2 regions of the Streptococcus ruminicola genome follow, and region 1 is predicted to be linked to the other one. Evidence: predicted binding sites of a transcription regulator. Region 1 holds the regulator's gene; the other holds the start of a gene.
The links. Region 1 encodes CtsR, which represses protease genes until heat stress. Its sites were predicted from a motif close to TTGGTCAAAAAAGGTCAAANA; they were not measured.
Positions count from the first base shown of each region.

Region 2: GPZ88_RS07130 (ATP-dependent Clp protease ATP-binding subunit) is a predicted target of CtsR. The motif match lies at 1,475-1,495, and genes of this name have one in related genera.

Region 1 covers NZ_CP046919.1:748,959-753,850, reverse strand. The annotation lists gene rpsB (30S ribosomal protein S2) at 1-593, shown strand, start outside; gene tsf (translation elongation factor Ts) at 700-1,737, shown strand; gene GPZ88_RS03850 (COG2426 family protein) at 1,837-2,301, opposite strand; gene GPZ88_RS03845 (CtsR family transcriptional regulator) at 2,559-3,020, shown strand; gene GPZ88_RS03840 (ATP-dependent Clp protease ATP-binding subunit) at 3,017-4,892, shown strand, end outside.
Region 2 covers NZ_CP046919.1:1,377,759-1,382,650, forward strand. The annotation lists gene GPZ88_RS07130 (ATP-dependent Clp protease ATP-binding subunit) at 1-1,444, opposite strand, end outside; gene GPZ88_RS07135 (DUF3278 domain-containing protein) at 1,584-2,117, opposite strand; gene GPZ88_RS07140 (helix-turn-helix transcriptional regulator) at 2,147-2,344, opposite strand; gene argF (ornithine carbamoyltransferase) at 2,519-3,499, shown strand; gene GPZ88_RS07150 (DUF1797 family protein) at 3,616-3,846, shown strand; gene GPZ88_RS07155 (amino acid ABC transporter permease) at 4,157-4,843, shown strand; gene GPZ88_RS07160 (amino acid ABC transporter ATP-binding protein) at 4,843-4,892, shown strand, end outside.

The DNA of each region.
Region 1 (4,892 bases):
ATGCAGCTGCAAACGACGCTGTAATCTTGTTTGTTGGTACTAAAAAACAAGCTGCTGACGCTGTTAAAGAAGAAGCAGAACGCGCAGGTCAATACTACATCAACCACCGTTGGTTGGGTGGAACTCTTACAAACTGGGATACTATCCAAAAACGTATCGCTCGTTTGAAAGAAATCAAACGTATGGAAGAAGATGGAACTTTTGAGGTTCTTCCTAAGAAAGAAGTTGCTCTTCTTAACAAACAACGTGCTCGTCTTGAAAAATTCTTGGGTGGTATCGAAGATATGCCTCGTATTCCAGACGTTATGTACATTGTTGACCCACACAAAGAACAAATCGCTGTTAAAGAAGCTAAAAAACTTGGTATCCCTGTAGTAGCTATGGTTGATACTAACGCTGATCCAGATGATATCGATGTTATCATCCCAGCTAACGATGACGCTATCCGCGCCGTTAAATTGATCACTTCTAAATTGGCTGACGCTGTTATCGAAGGACGCCAAGGTGAAGATGCAGATGCTGACTTCGCAGCAGAAGCAAAAGCTGATTCAATCGAAGAAATCGTTGAAGTTGTAGAAGGCGACAACGAATAATATTTCGAGGCTTAACAGTCTTAGATATGCTTTAAACGGGGCAGAAAGCAAACCGCTCTGTCTCGTTTTTATTATTTAGTAAACAAAAAACCTGGAGGACATAAAAATGGCAATTACTGCAGCTCAAGTAAAAGAATTGCGTGAAAAATCAGGTGCTGGTGTTATGGATGCCAAAAAAGCACTTGTTGAAACTGACGGTGACATGGAAAAAGCAATTGAATTGCTTCGTGAAAAAGGTATGGCTAAAGCAGCTAAAAAAGCTGACCGCGTTGCTGCTGAAGGTTTGACTGGTACTTACGTTGACGGTAACGTTGCAGCAGTTGTTGAAGTTAACGCTGAAACTGACTTCGTTGCTCAAAACGCACAATTCGTTGAATTGGTTAAAGAAACAGCTAAAGCTATCGCTGAACAAAAACCAGCTAACAACGAAGAAGCTCTTAAAGTAACATTGGCTTCAGGCGACACTTTGGAAGCAGCTTTTGTTAATGCAACTGCAACAATCGGTGAAAAAATTTCATTCCGTCGTTTCGCACTTATCGAAAAAACTGATGAACAACACTTCGGTGCTTACCAACACAACGGTGGACGTATCGGTGTTATCACAGTTCTTGAAGGTGGCGACGAAGCTATTGCTAAACAAGTTTCAATGCACGTTGCAGCTATGAAACCAACAGTTCTTTCATACGAAGAACTTGACCCACAATTCATCCACGATGAATTGGCTCAAATGAACCACAAAATCGACCTTGATAACGAATCACGTGCAATGGTTAACAAACCAGCTCTTCCACACTTGAAATATGGTTCTAAATCACAATTGACTGATGAAATCATCGCTCAAGCTGAAGAAGATATCAAAGCAGAACTTAAAGCTGAAGGTAAACCAGAAAAAATCTGGGATAAAATCATCCCTGGTAAAATGGCTCGCTTCATGCTTGACAACACTAAAGTTGACCAACAATACACACTTCTTGCACAAGTTTACATCATGGACGACAGCAAAACTGTTGAACAATACCTTGATTCAGTAAACGCAAAAGTTGTTACTTTCGCTCGTTTCGAAGTTGGTGAAGGTATCGAAAAAGCAGCTAACGACTTTGAATCAGAAGTTGCAGCTACAATGGCAGCAGCTCTTAACAAATAAGACTAGCTTGCTAATATAAAAAGAAGATCACTTAGTGGTCTTCTTTTTTTGTGTGTAACATTAAAGAGCTTGGAATTTCCAAGCTCTTGTTTTTTCAAATTAAGATAAAGCGCCCAAACCAAGAACAGTTAGTGTTCCCATGATTAAGCCTGCAAGGATAACCCCGAGCATAACCGCTGTAATACTGCGTTTGAAGTCCCAGTCAAGAATTGAAGCAGCAAGTGTTCCTGTCCAAGCTCCTGTTCCAGGAATTGGAATTCCTACAAAGAGAAGAAGAGCAATGAAAATTCCTTTATCACCAGCAGTATCTGCAAGTTTTTTACCACCTTTGTGACCTTTTTTCAAACACCAAGTAAAGAAACCGCCGATAACAGGTTTATCAGCTCCCCACTCTAAAACGCGGCGAGCAAAGAAGAAGATAATTGGAACTGGAAGCATGTTGGCAATAACCCCGATAATCAGTGCTTGCCACATTGGAATACCAGTTGCGATAGCATAAGGAACAGCACCACGAAGCTCAATAAGTGGCACCATGCCGATTAAAAATGTAATAATATAGTTCATTACTTGAAACCTTTCATTTGTTACAAGGTTAATTGTATCTTATCTAGGAAACAAACTCAACTAAAATCTGTTCTAATAGTAAAATACTATTGCTTAATAAGCACTATTTATTTTAAATGGTGAGAAAAGCTTACGAGAGCAGGTCATTTGGTGTATTTTCGTTTATAAAAAGTGATATTTTTGTTATAATATTAGTCAGTTATAGTCAAAGAGAGTCCATCTTGAAATGGTCTTTAATCTTGAAAAGGAGGAAGCTAATGGCAAAAAATACATCTGATAGTATTGAAGAATACATCAAGCAATTACTTGCCCAATCAGGTATTGCTGAGATTAAGCGGTCAAACTTGGCAGATGCCTTTCAAGTTGTTCCTAGCCAAATTAACTACGTGATCAAAACACGTTTTACAGAAAGTCGTGGCTATACAGTCGAAAGTAAGCGTGGTGGCGGTGGCTATATTCGCATTGCTAGAGTGCGATTTTCAGACCAACACCAATTGTTTGACAACCTTATGGCAAATATCGGTGAACGTATCAGCGAGCAAGTCTTTACAGATTTGATTCAATTACTTTTTGACGAAAAAATTATTAGTGAACGTGAAGGAAATCTGATTTTAGCAACAGCTACTGATGAGGTTTTGGGAAAAGATGCTCCTGAAATTCGTGCGCGTATGTTGCGAAAAATCTTACAAAGATTAGATAGAAAAGGATTCCATTTATGAGTGAATATTCAATGAAAATGCAGGAGGTTTTCAGTATCGCCCAGTACCAAGCGGCGCGATTTGAAAGCCCATATTTAGAAAGTTGGCATGTGCTTTTAGCCATGGTAGCTGTTCATGATTCAGTGGCAGGGTTAACATTTGCTGAATACCAAAATAAGATTGCTTACGAAGAGTACGAAGCGGCAGCTGTTTTGGCGCTCGGGAAATCACCTTTGGCAGATGTTAAAAATGTGCAGTTCTTAGAACAATCTAAAGCCCTAAAAGACGTCTTAACTTTTGCTGAGTCAATTTGCAAAGTGACTGGAAGCACTGAAGTCGGAACAGAGCATGTCCTTTATGCTATGTTGTTGAATCTCGATTTGTTTGCGACACGTCTTTTGGAAGTTGCTGGATTTAAAAATAAAGAAGATGGTGATTCAGCACGCTTGCTTGATTTGCGTAAATCATTGTCACGTAATGCTGGATTTACTAAAGAAAAAATCAAAGCTATTCACGATCTTCGCAAACCCAAAAAAGCTACAATGGGCGGAGCTTTCTCAGAAATGATGAAACCTCAGTCAACTGCGGGAGAATTATCAGACTTCACTCGTGATTTAACTGAATTAGCTCGTCAAGGAAAACTTGAGCCAGTTATCGGACGTGAAAAAGAAGTCTCTCGCATGGTTCAAGTACTTAGCCGTAAGACTAAAAATAATCCTGTCTTGGTCGGTGAAGCTGGTGTTGGTAAAACAGCTCTTGCTTATGGTTTGGCACAACGTATTGTTAATGGTGAAATTCCTTATGAGCTTCAAGACATGCGTGTCTTAGAGCTTGATATGATGAGTGTTGTTGCGGGAACTCGTTTCCGTGGTGATTTCGAAGAACGCATGAACCAAATCATCTCAGACATTGAAGCTGATGGTCATATTATTTTATTCATCGATGAAGTGCACACTATTATGGGATCTGGTTCTGGAATTGATAGTACTTTAGATGCTGCTAATATCTTAAAACCTGCTCTTGCACGTGGTACGCTTCACATGGTTGGTGCGACAACTCAAGAAGAATATCAAAAACATATCGAAAAAGATGCAGCTCTTTCACGTCGTTTTGCGAAAATTACGATTGAAGAACCAAGTGTTGAAGATGCTTATCAAATTTTACTTGGGCTTAAGAAATCTTACGAAACTTTCCATAATGTGACGATTTCTGATCAAGCTGTGTTGACGGCTGTTAAAGCTGCACACCGTTATTTGACAAGTAAAAATCTACCAGACTCAGCTATTGATTTGCTTGATGAAGCTAGTGCAACCGTTCAAGGTTTGGTGAAAAAAGAAACACCTTCTGACTTAACTCCAGCTGACCAAGCTATCTTAGAAGGTGATTTCAAAAAAGCTACAAAATTGCTAAAAGCATCACGTAAAGCTGTGACACGTAAGCCAACAGCTGTGACAGAAGATGACATTATGGCAACTCTTAGTCGCTTGTCAGGTATTCCAGTTGAAAAAATGACGCAAGCCGACAGCAAGAAATATTTGACGCTTGAAAAAGAATTGCACAAACGTGTGATTGGTCAAGATGCTGCTATTTCAGCGATTAGCCGAGCAATCCGTCGTAATCAAGCAGGTATCCGTACAGGAAAACGTCCAATTGGGTCATTCATGTTCTTGGGACCTACTGGTGTTGGTAAGACTGAATTAGCTAAAGCTTTGGCTGAACTTCTCTTTGATGATGAATCAACACTTATCCGCTTTGACATGTCTGAATACATGGAAAAATTTGCGGCTAGTCGTCTTAACGGAGCTCCTCCAGGATACGTTGGTTATGAAGAAGGTGGCGAATTGACTGAAAAAGTTCGTAACAAACCTTATTCAGTCCTTCTTTTCGATGAAG
Region 2 (4,892 bases), 630 kb from region 1:
GACCAACACGGTTACGACGGATAGCTTTGGCAATCTTATCAACGGCTTCATCTTGACCAATAACGTGTTCTTTCAAGTCATCAGCAAGGTGAATTAATTGTGATTGTTCTTTTTCTTTTAAGTCACCAACAGGGATGTTTGTTTTTTCTTCAACGATTGCTTCGATAGTTTTCTCAGTAATCACTGGAATATCATCTTCGTTGATGGTTTGTTTTTGCATTTCCTTGTATTTAGCGATTTGATCACGGAAATATGCTGCGCGTTCATAATCTTCTTCACGAGTAGCTTGAGTTTTTAGGTTTTCTGCTTGAACTAAACGTTTGTCAATTTCTTTTGGATCAACAAAGTTGAGTGTCAAGTTCATCTTAGAACCCGCTTCATCGAGAAGGTCAATAGCTTTATCTGGAAGGAAACGGTCTTGAATGTAGCGATTTGAAAGGGTAGCAGCAGCTTCGATAGCATCATCACTGTATTTGACATGGTGATAATCTTCGTATTTCTTTTGAATACCACGAAGAATAGTGATAGTTTCTTCGACGCTTGGTTCGTCAACTTTTACAGGTTGCATACGACGTTCAAGCGCAGCATCTTTTTCGATGATACGGTATTCATTGAGAGTAGTTGCACCAACCAATTGTAGCTCGCCACGAGCAAGAGCGGGTTTCAAGATGTTACCAGCATCCATGTTACCGTCACCAGCATTACCAGCGCCGACAATTTCGTGGATTTCATCGATGAAGAGGATAACATCTTTACGTTCACGGATTTCTTCCATGAGTTTTTGCATACGTTCTTCAAATTGACCACGAATACCAGTTCCTTGAACAAGGCTTACCACGTCTAGGCGGATAACTTGTTTATTTTGGAGTTTTTGTGGAACGTTACCGTCTACAATTTTTTGGGCTAATCCTTCAACAACGGCAGTTTTACCAACACCAGGTTCTCCGATAAGAACAGGATTGTTTTTTGTACGGCGGTTAAGAATTTCGATAACACGAACAATTTCAGCATCACGTCCGATGACAGGGTCGATATCACCACGACGTGCGATATCAGTAACATTGATACCAAATTCTTCTAGCAAGCCCTTAGGTTCTTGCTGTGCTGGTCCGTTTGGGCGGAAATTGTTGTTGCCATTGCCACCGCGTCCGTTATTATTGCCTCCACCAGATTGAGTTGGAGGAGTATTTTGGAATCCTTGGCTTCCAAATGCTGGGAAGCCGCTGAGATTACTAAAGAAATCGTCGAAAGGATTCGATGATTGGTTTGTTTGGTTAGAAGATGATTGAGGATTACCTCCTAATCCTCCTAAAATAGCGTTATTTGGGTCAGTTTTCATAATTTGATAGCAATTTTGACACAAATCAATTTGCTTTTGCTGACCATTGACATTTGTATACAGGTGAATAGTAGATTCATTTAAATGACAATTTTGACAGAGCATATAAAATACCCTCCTTTCGTAATGTCTGACTAAAACAATAAAGGTCAAAGATAGTCAGATTTCATACTTACATTATAGCACTAGCCACTAGGAAATCAAGTAAAAAGCATTAAAAATTAGCACTCTTATAAAAAGAGTGCTAATTTTTTTCAGGGTCAATTTGACTAGCAGCCATAGACCCCATAATAGCTCCAAAGATAAAACCAGAAAAAATGAGGATGCTTAAGAAGAGAGGATTGAACAAAATTTCAAAAGGATTTTCACCTTCTTGCCATTTGATAAACATGTTAAAAACAAGCATAAAAATGGCAAAAACAACTCCACTAAGCCAGCCTTTTTTCTTAGCTTTTTGACGCTCTTTCTCAAGCTTATCTCTAGGGATTTCAAGAGGTCCCTGTAAGTCTCTATTGGTCAGCATTGTCATCATAACCATTGGCATGACAAAAATAATGACAAAAGCGTTGCAGTAGAGAAAAATTTCAGCAGATACTTTCCAGACAGTGCTCAAGAGAAAGGTAAGAGCTGTTGAAATAAATTCAAAAAGGAAGAGCAAGATAAATAATTTATTTCCAATACGGTTAACTTCTTGTTCACGGTATTCGTCCAATGCTCCATTAATACCATAAAATCGTTTGATGAATCGTGGCCATAGCGGCCCTTTACTTTTTTTCATGACTAAATCTCCTAAATCCCAATTCCTTTTTAAAGATGGCGAGTCTCCCAAAATAGTGTATTTAGATCAGTTCCTAATGCCTCGGCTAACTTGATGCAAAGGTCAAGTGAAGGATTGTACTTGTTATTTTCAATTAAATTAACGGTTTGCCTTGCGATTCCTATTTGCTTAGCAAGGGCTAGCTGAGAAATACCTAAATTAGTTCGAAATTCTTTAACTCGGTTCATTATTCCATCCTAATCTTTCTTGTACCAAGTATAGTACAATATATGTGACATGTCAATTATAAATGACATGTTTTTCTGAATTAAAATTTATTTTTATTCAAAATAGACTTGACAAGATGTATAATTATGCTAAAATTAGGTATATTATTCAAGAAGAAAAGGATGGATTGGCCTATGGTTTTTAATAATTCGTTTTTGAAAGAGATTGATTTTACTAAGGAAGAGCTAACTAATCTCATTGATTTGGGATTGAAATTTAAAGAGTTGAAAAAGAAGAAAATTGCTCATAAATATTTAGAAGGCTTAAATATTGCTCTTATTTTCGAGAAGACAAGTACCAGAACACGTTCTGCTTTTACAGTAGCTGGACAAGATTTAGGGATGAATGTGACTTATCTTGGAAGTAGTGAAATTCAACTTGGCAAAAAAGAATCCGTAATTGATACGGCAAAAGTTCTAGGTTCAATGTTTGACGGGATTGAATATCGTGGCTTCAAGCAATCTGATGTTGAAGCTTTAGCGGAATTCTCTGGTGTGCCTGTCTGGAATGGTTTGACAGATACTTGGCATCCAACGCAAATGATTGCTGACTTTATGACATTAAAAGAAGTTTTCGGAAAACTAGAAGGTTTGACAATCGCTTATGTTGGCGATGGTCGTAACAACATGGCAAATTCTTTGCTAGTTACCTCAGCCATTCTTGGCGTGAATGTAAAAATCATTGCGCCATCCAGCTTGCAGCCAGAAAAAGAAATCATCGAGATTGCACAAGCACACAATAATGGAGCTGAGTTGACTATTACTGATGACCTTGATGCTGTTTGTGGCGTTGATATGCTTTACACAGACGTTTGGGTGTCAATGGGCGAAAAAGTTGATTTTAAAGAACGTATCGACCTTTTGTTACCTTATCAAATTAATGCTGATTTGGTTGAAAAGACAGGAAATCCAGATGTGATTGTCATGCATTGCTTGCCTGCTTTCCATGATTTAAACACAGAAATCGGTCAAGATATCTACGATAAATATGGTTTAGCAGAACTTGAAATTACAGATGAAGTCTTCCAAAAATACAGCTCAGTCATTTTCCAAGAAGCTGAGAACCGTATGCATTCCATCAAAGCGATTATGTATAATTCTCTAAAAGAGATTTAAAACGTTCTTTTTTGACGAGAATTTATGATAAATGTGAGAAAATACACTCTCTTGTTGTTTGTTTAGTAGAAATTATGTTAAAATAGTATGGACAATAAACGAAGAGGAGAATAGTCATGGAATCACATTTGGTGAGAATTATCAATCGTCTTGAATTAATGACGACTGATGGTAGCAATCTTAAACGTAATTTTGAACGTGATGGTGTCGTTGTGGCAGAAGTGTCTTTCAGCAATGACCCTGAAAATGGTCCAGTTTTCACTTTGCGTGATGTTGAAGCACGTGAGTCTTACTCATTTGACAGCATTGATTTGATCGCAATGGAAATTTACGATCTTCTTTACTAAGATAAAGAAAAAATTCAGACACAGTATAAGGGCAAAGGATTTTTAGTCCTTTCCATCCTATTTTTAAGTGTGGTTTCTGTGCTTTCTTATATTGCTATTTTGAATTGATAAAAGCCTAGGATTTTCTAGGCTTTTTTGTTTTTTATAAATGCCTGATTATTAGGTAAAAATTCTTTTTAATCGTTTTGAATAGAAGTGTCTAAAATCCCTATATATCAGGCTTTTTAAGCCAAACCATCCGTTAGTGTTGATTGGTATTTTTATTCAACATATGTTATAATTAATTGATTATTGCTTATAGGAGACACAAATGGATTTTTCATTTTTACCAAAGTATTGGGCTTATTTTAACTATGGTGTCCTTGTAACCATTATGATTTCAGCTTGTGTTGTCTTTTTTGGGACAATCATTGGTATCTTGGTTGCTTTAGTTAAACGTACAAATATTAAAATTTTAAATTGGATTGCTAGTTTTTATGTTTGGGTCTTTCGTGGAACTCCGATGGTCGTGCAAATCATGATTGCCTTTGCTTGGATGCATTTTAGTAATGCACCTATCGTAGGTTTTGGCGTTTTGGACCTTGACTTTTCACGTTTGTTTCCAGGTATTATTATTATTTCGCTAAATAGCGGAGCTTATATTTCTGAAATTGTTCGTGCTGGTATCGAAGCAGTGCCAAAAGGGCAACTTGAAGCGGCTTATTCATTAGGAATTCGCCCTGTGAATGCAATGCGTTATGTTATTTTGCCACAAGCCCTTAAAAATATTTTACCAGCTCTTGGTAATGAATTTATTACGATTATCAAAGATAGTTCACTTCTTCAAACGATCGGTGTTATGGAATTGTGGAACGGTGCACAATCAGTCGTAACAGCTACATATCTACCAATTACGCCATTGTTGTTTGCTGCATTCTATTACCTCATGGTGACTACAGTCTTGTCATTCTTACTTAAAAAACTTGAAAATCGTATGGGAAATGGAGGTAGCAACTAATGTCAGAGACTCTTATTTCAATTAAAGGCCTTCACAAATACTTCGGAAA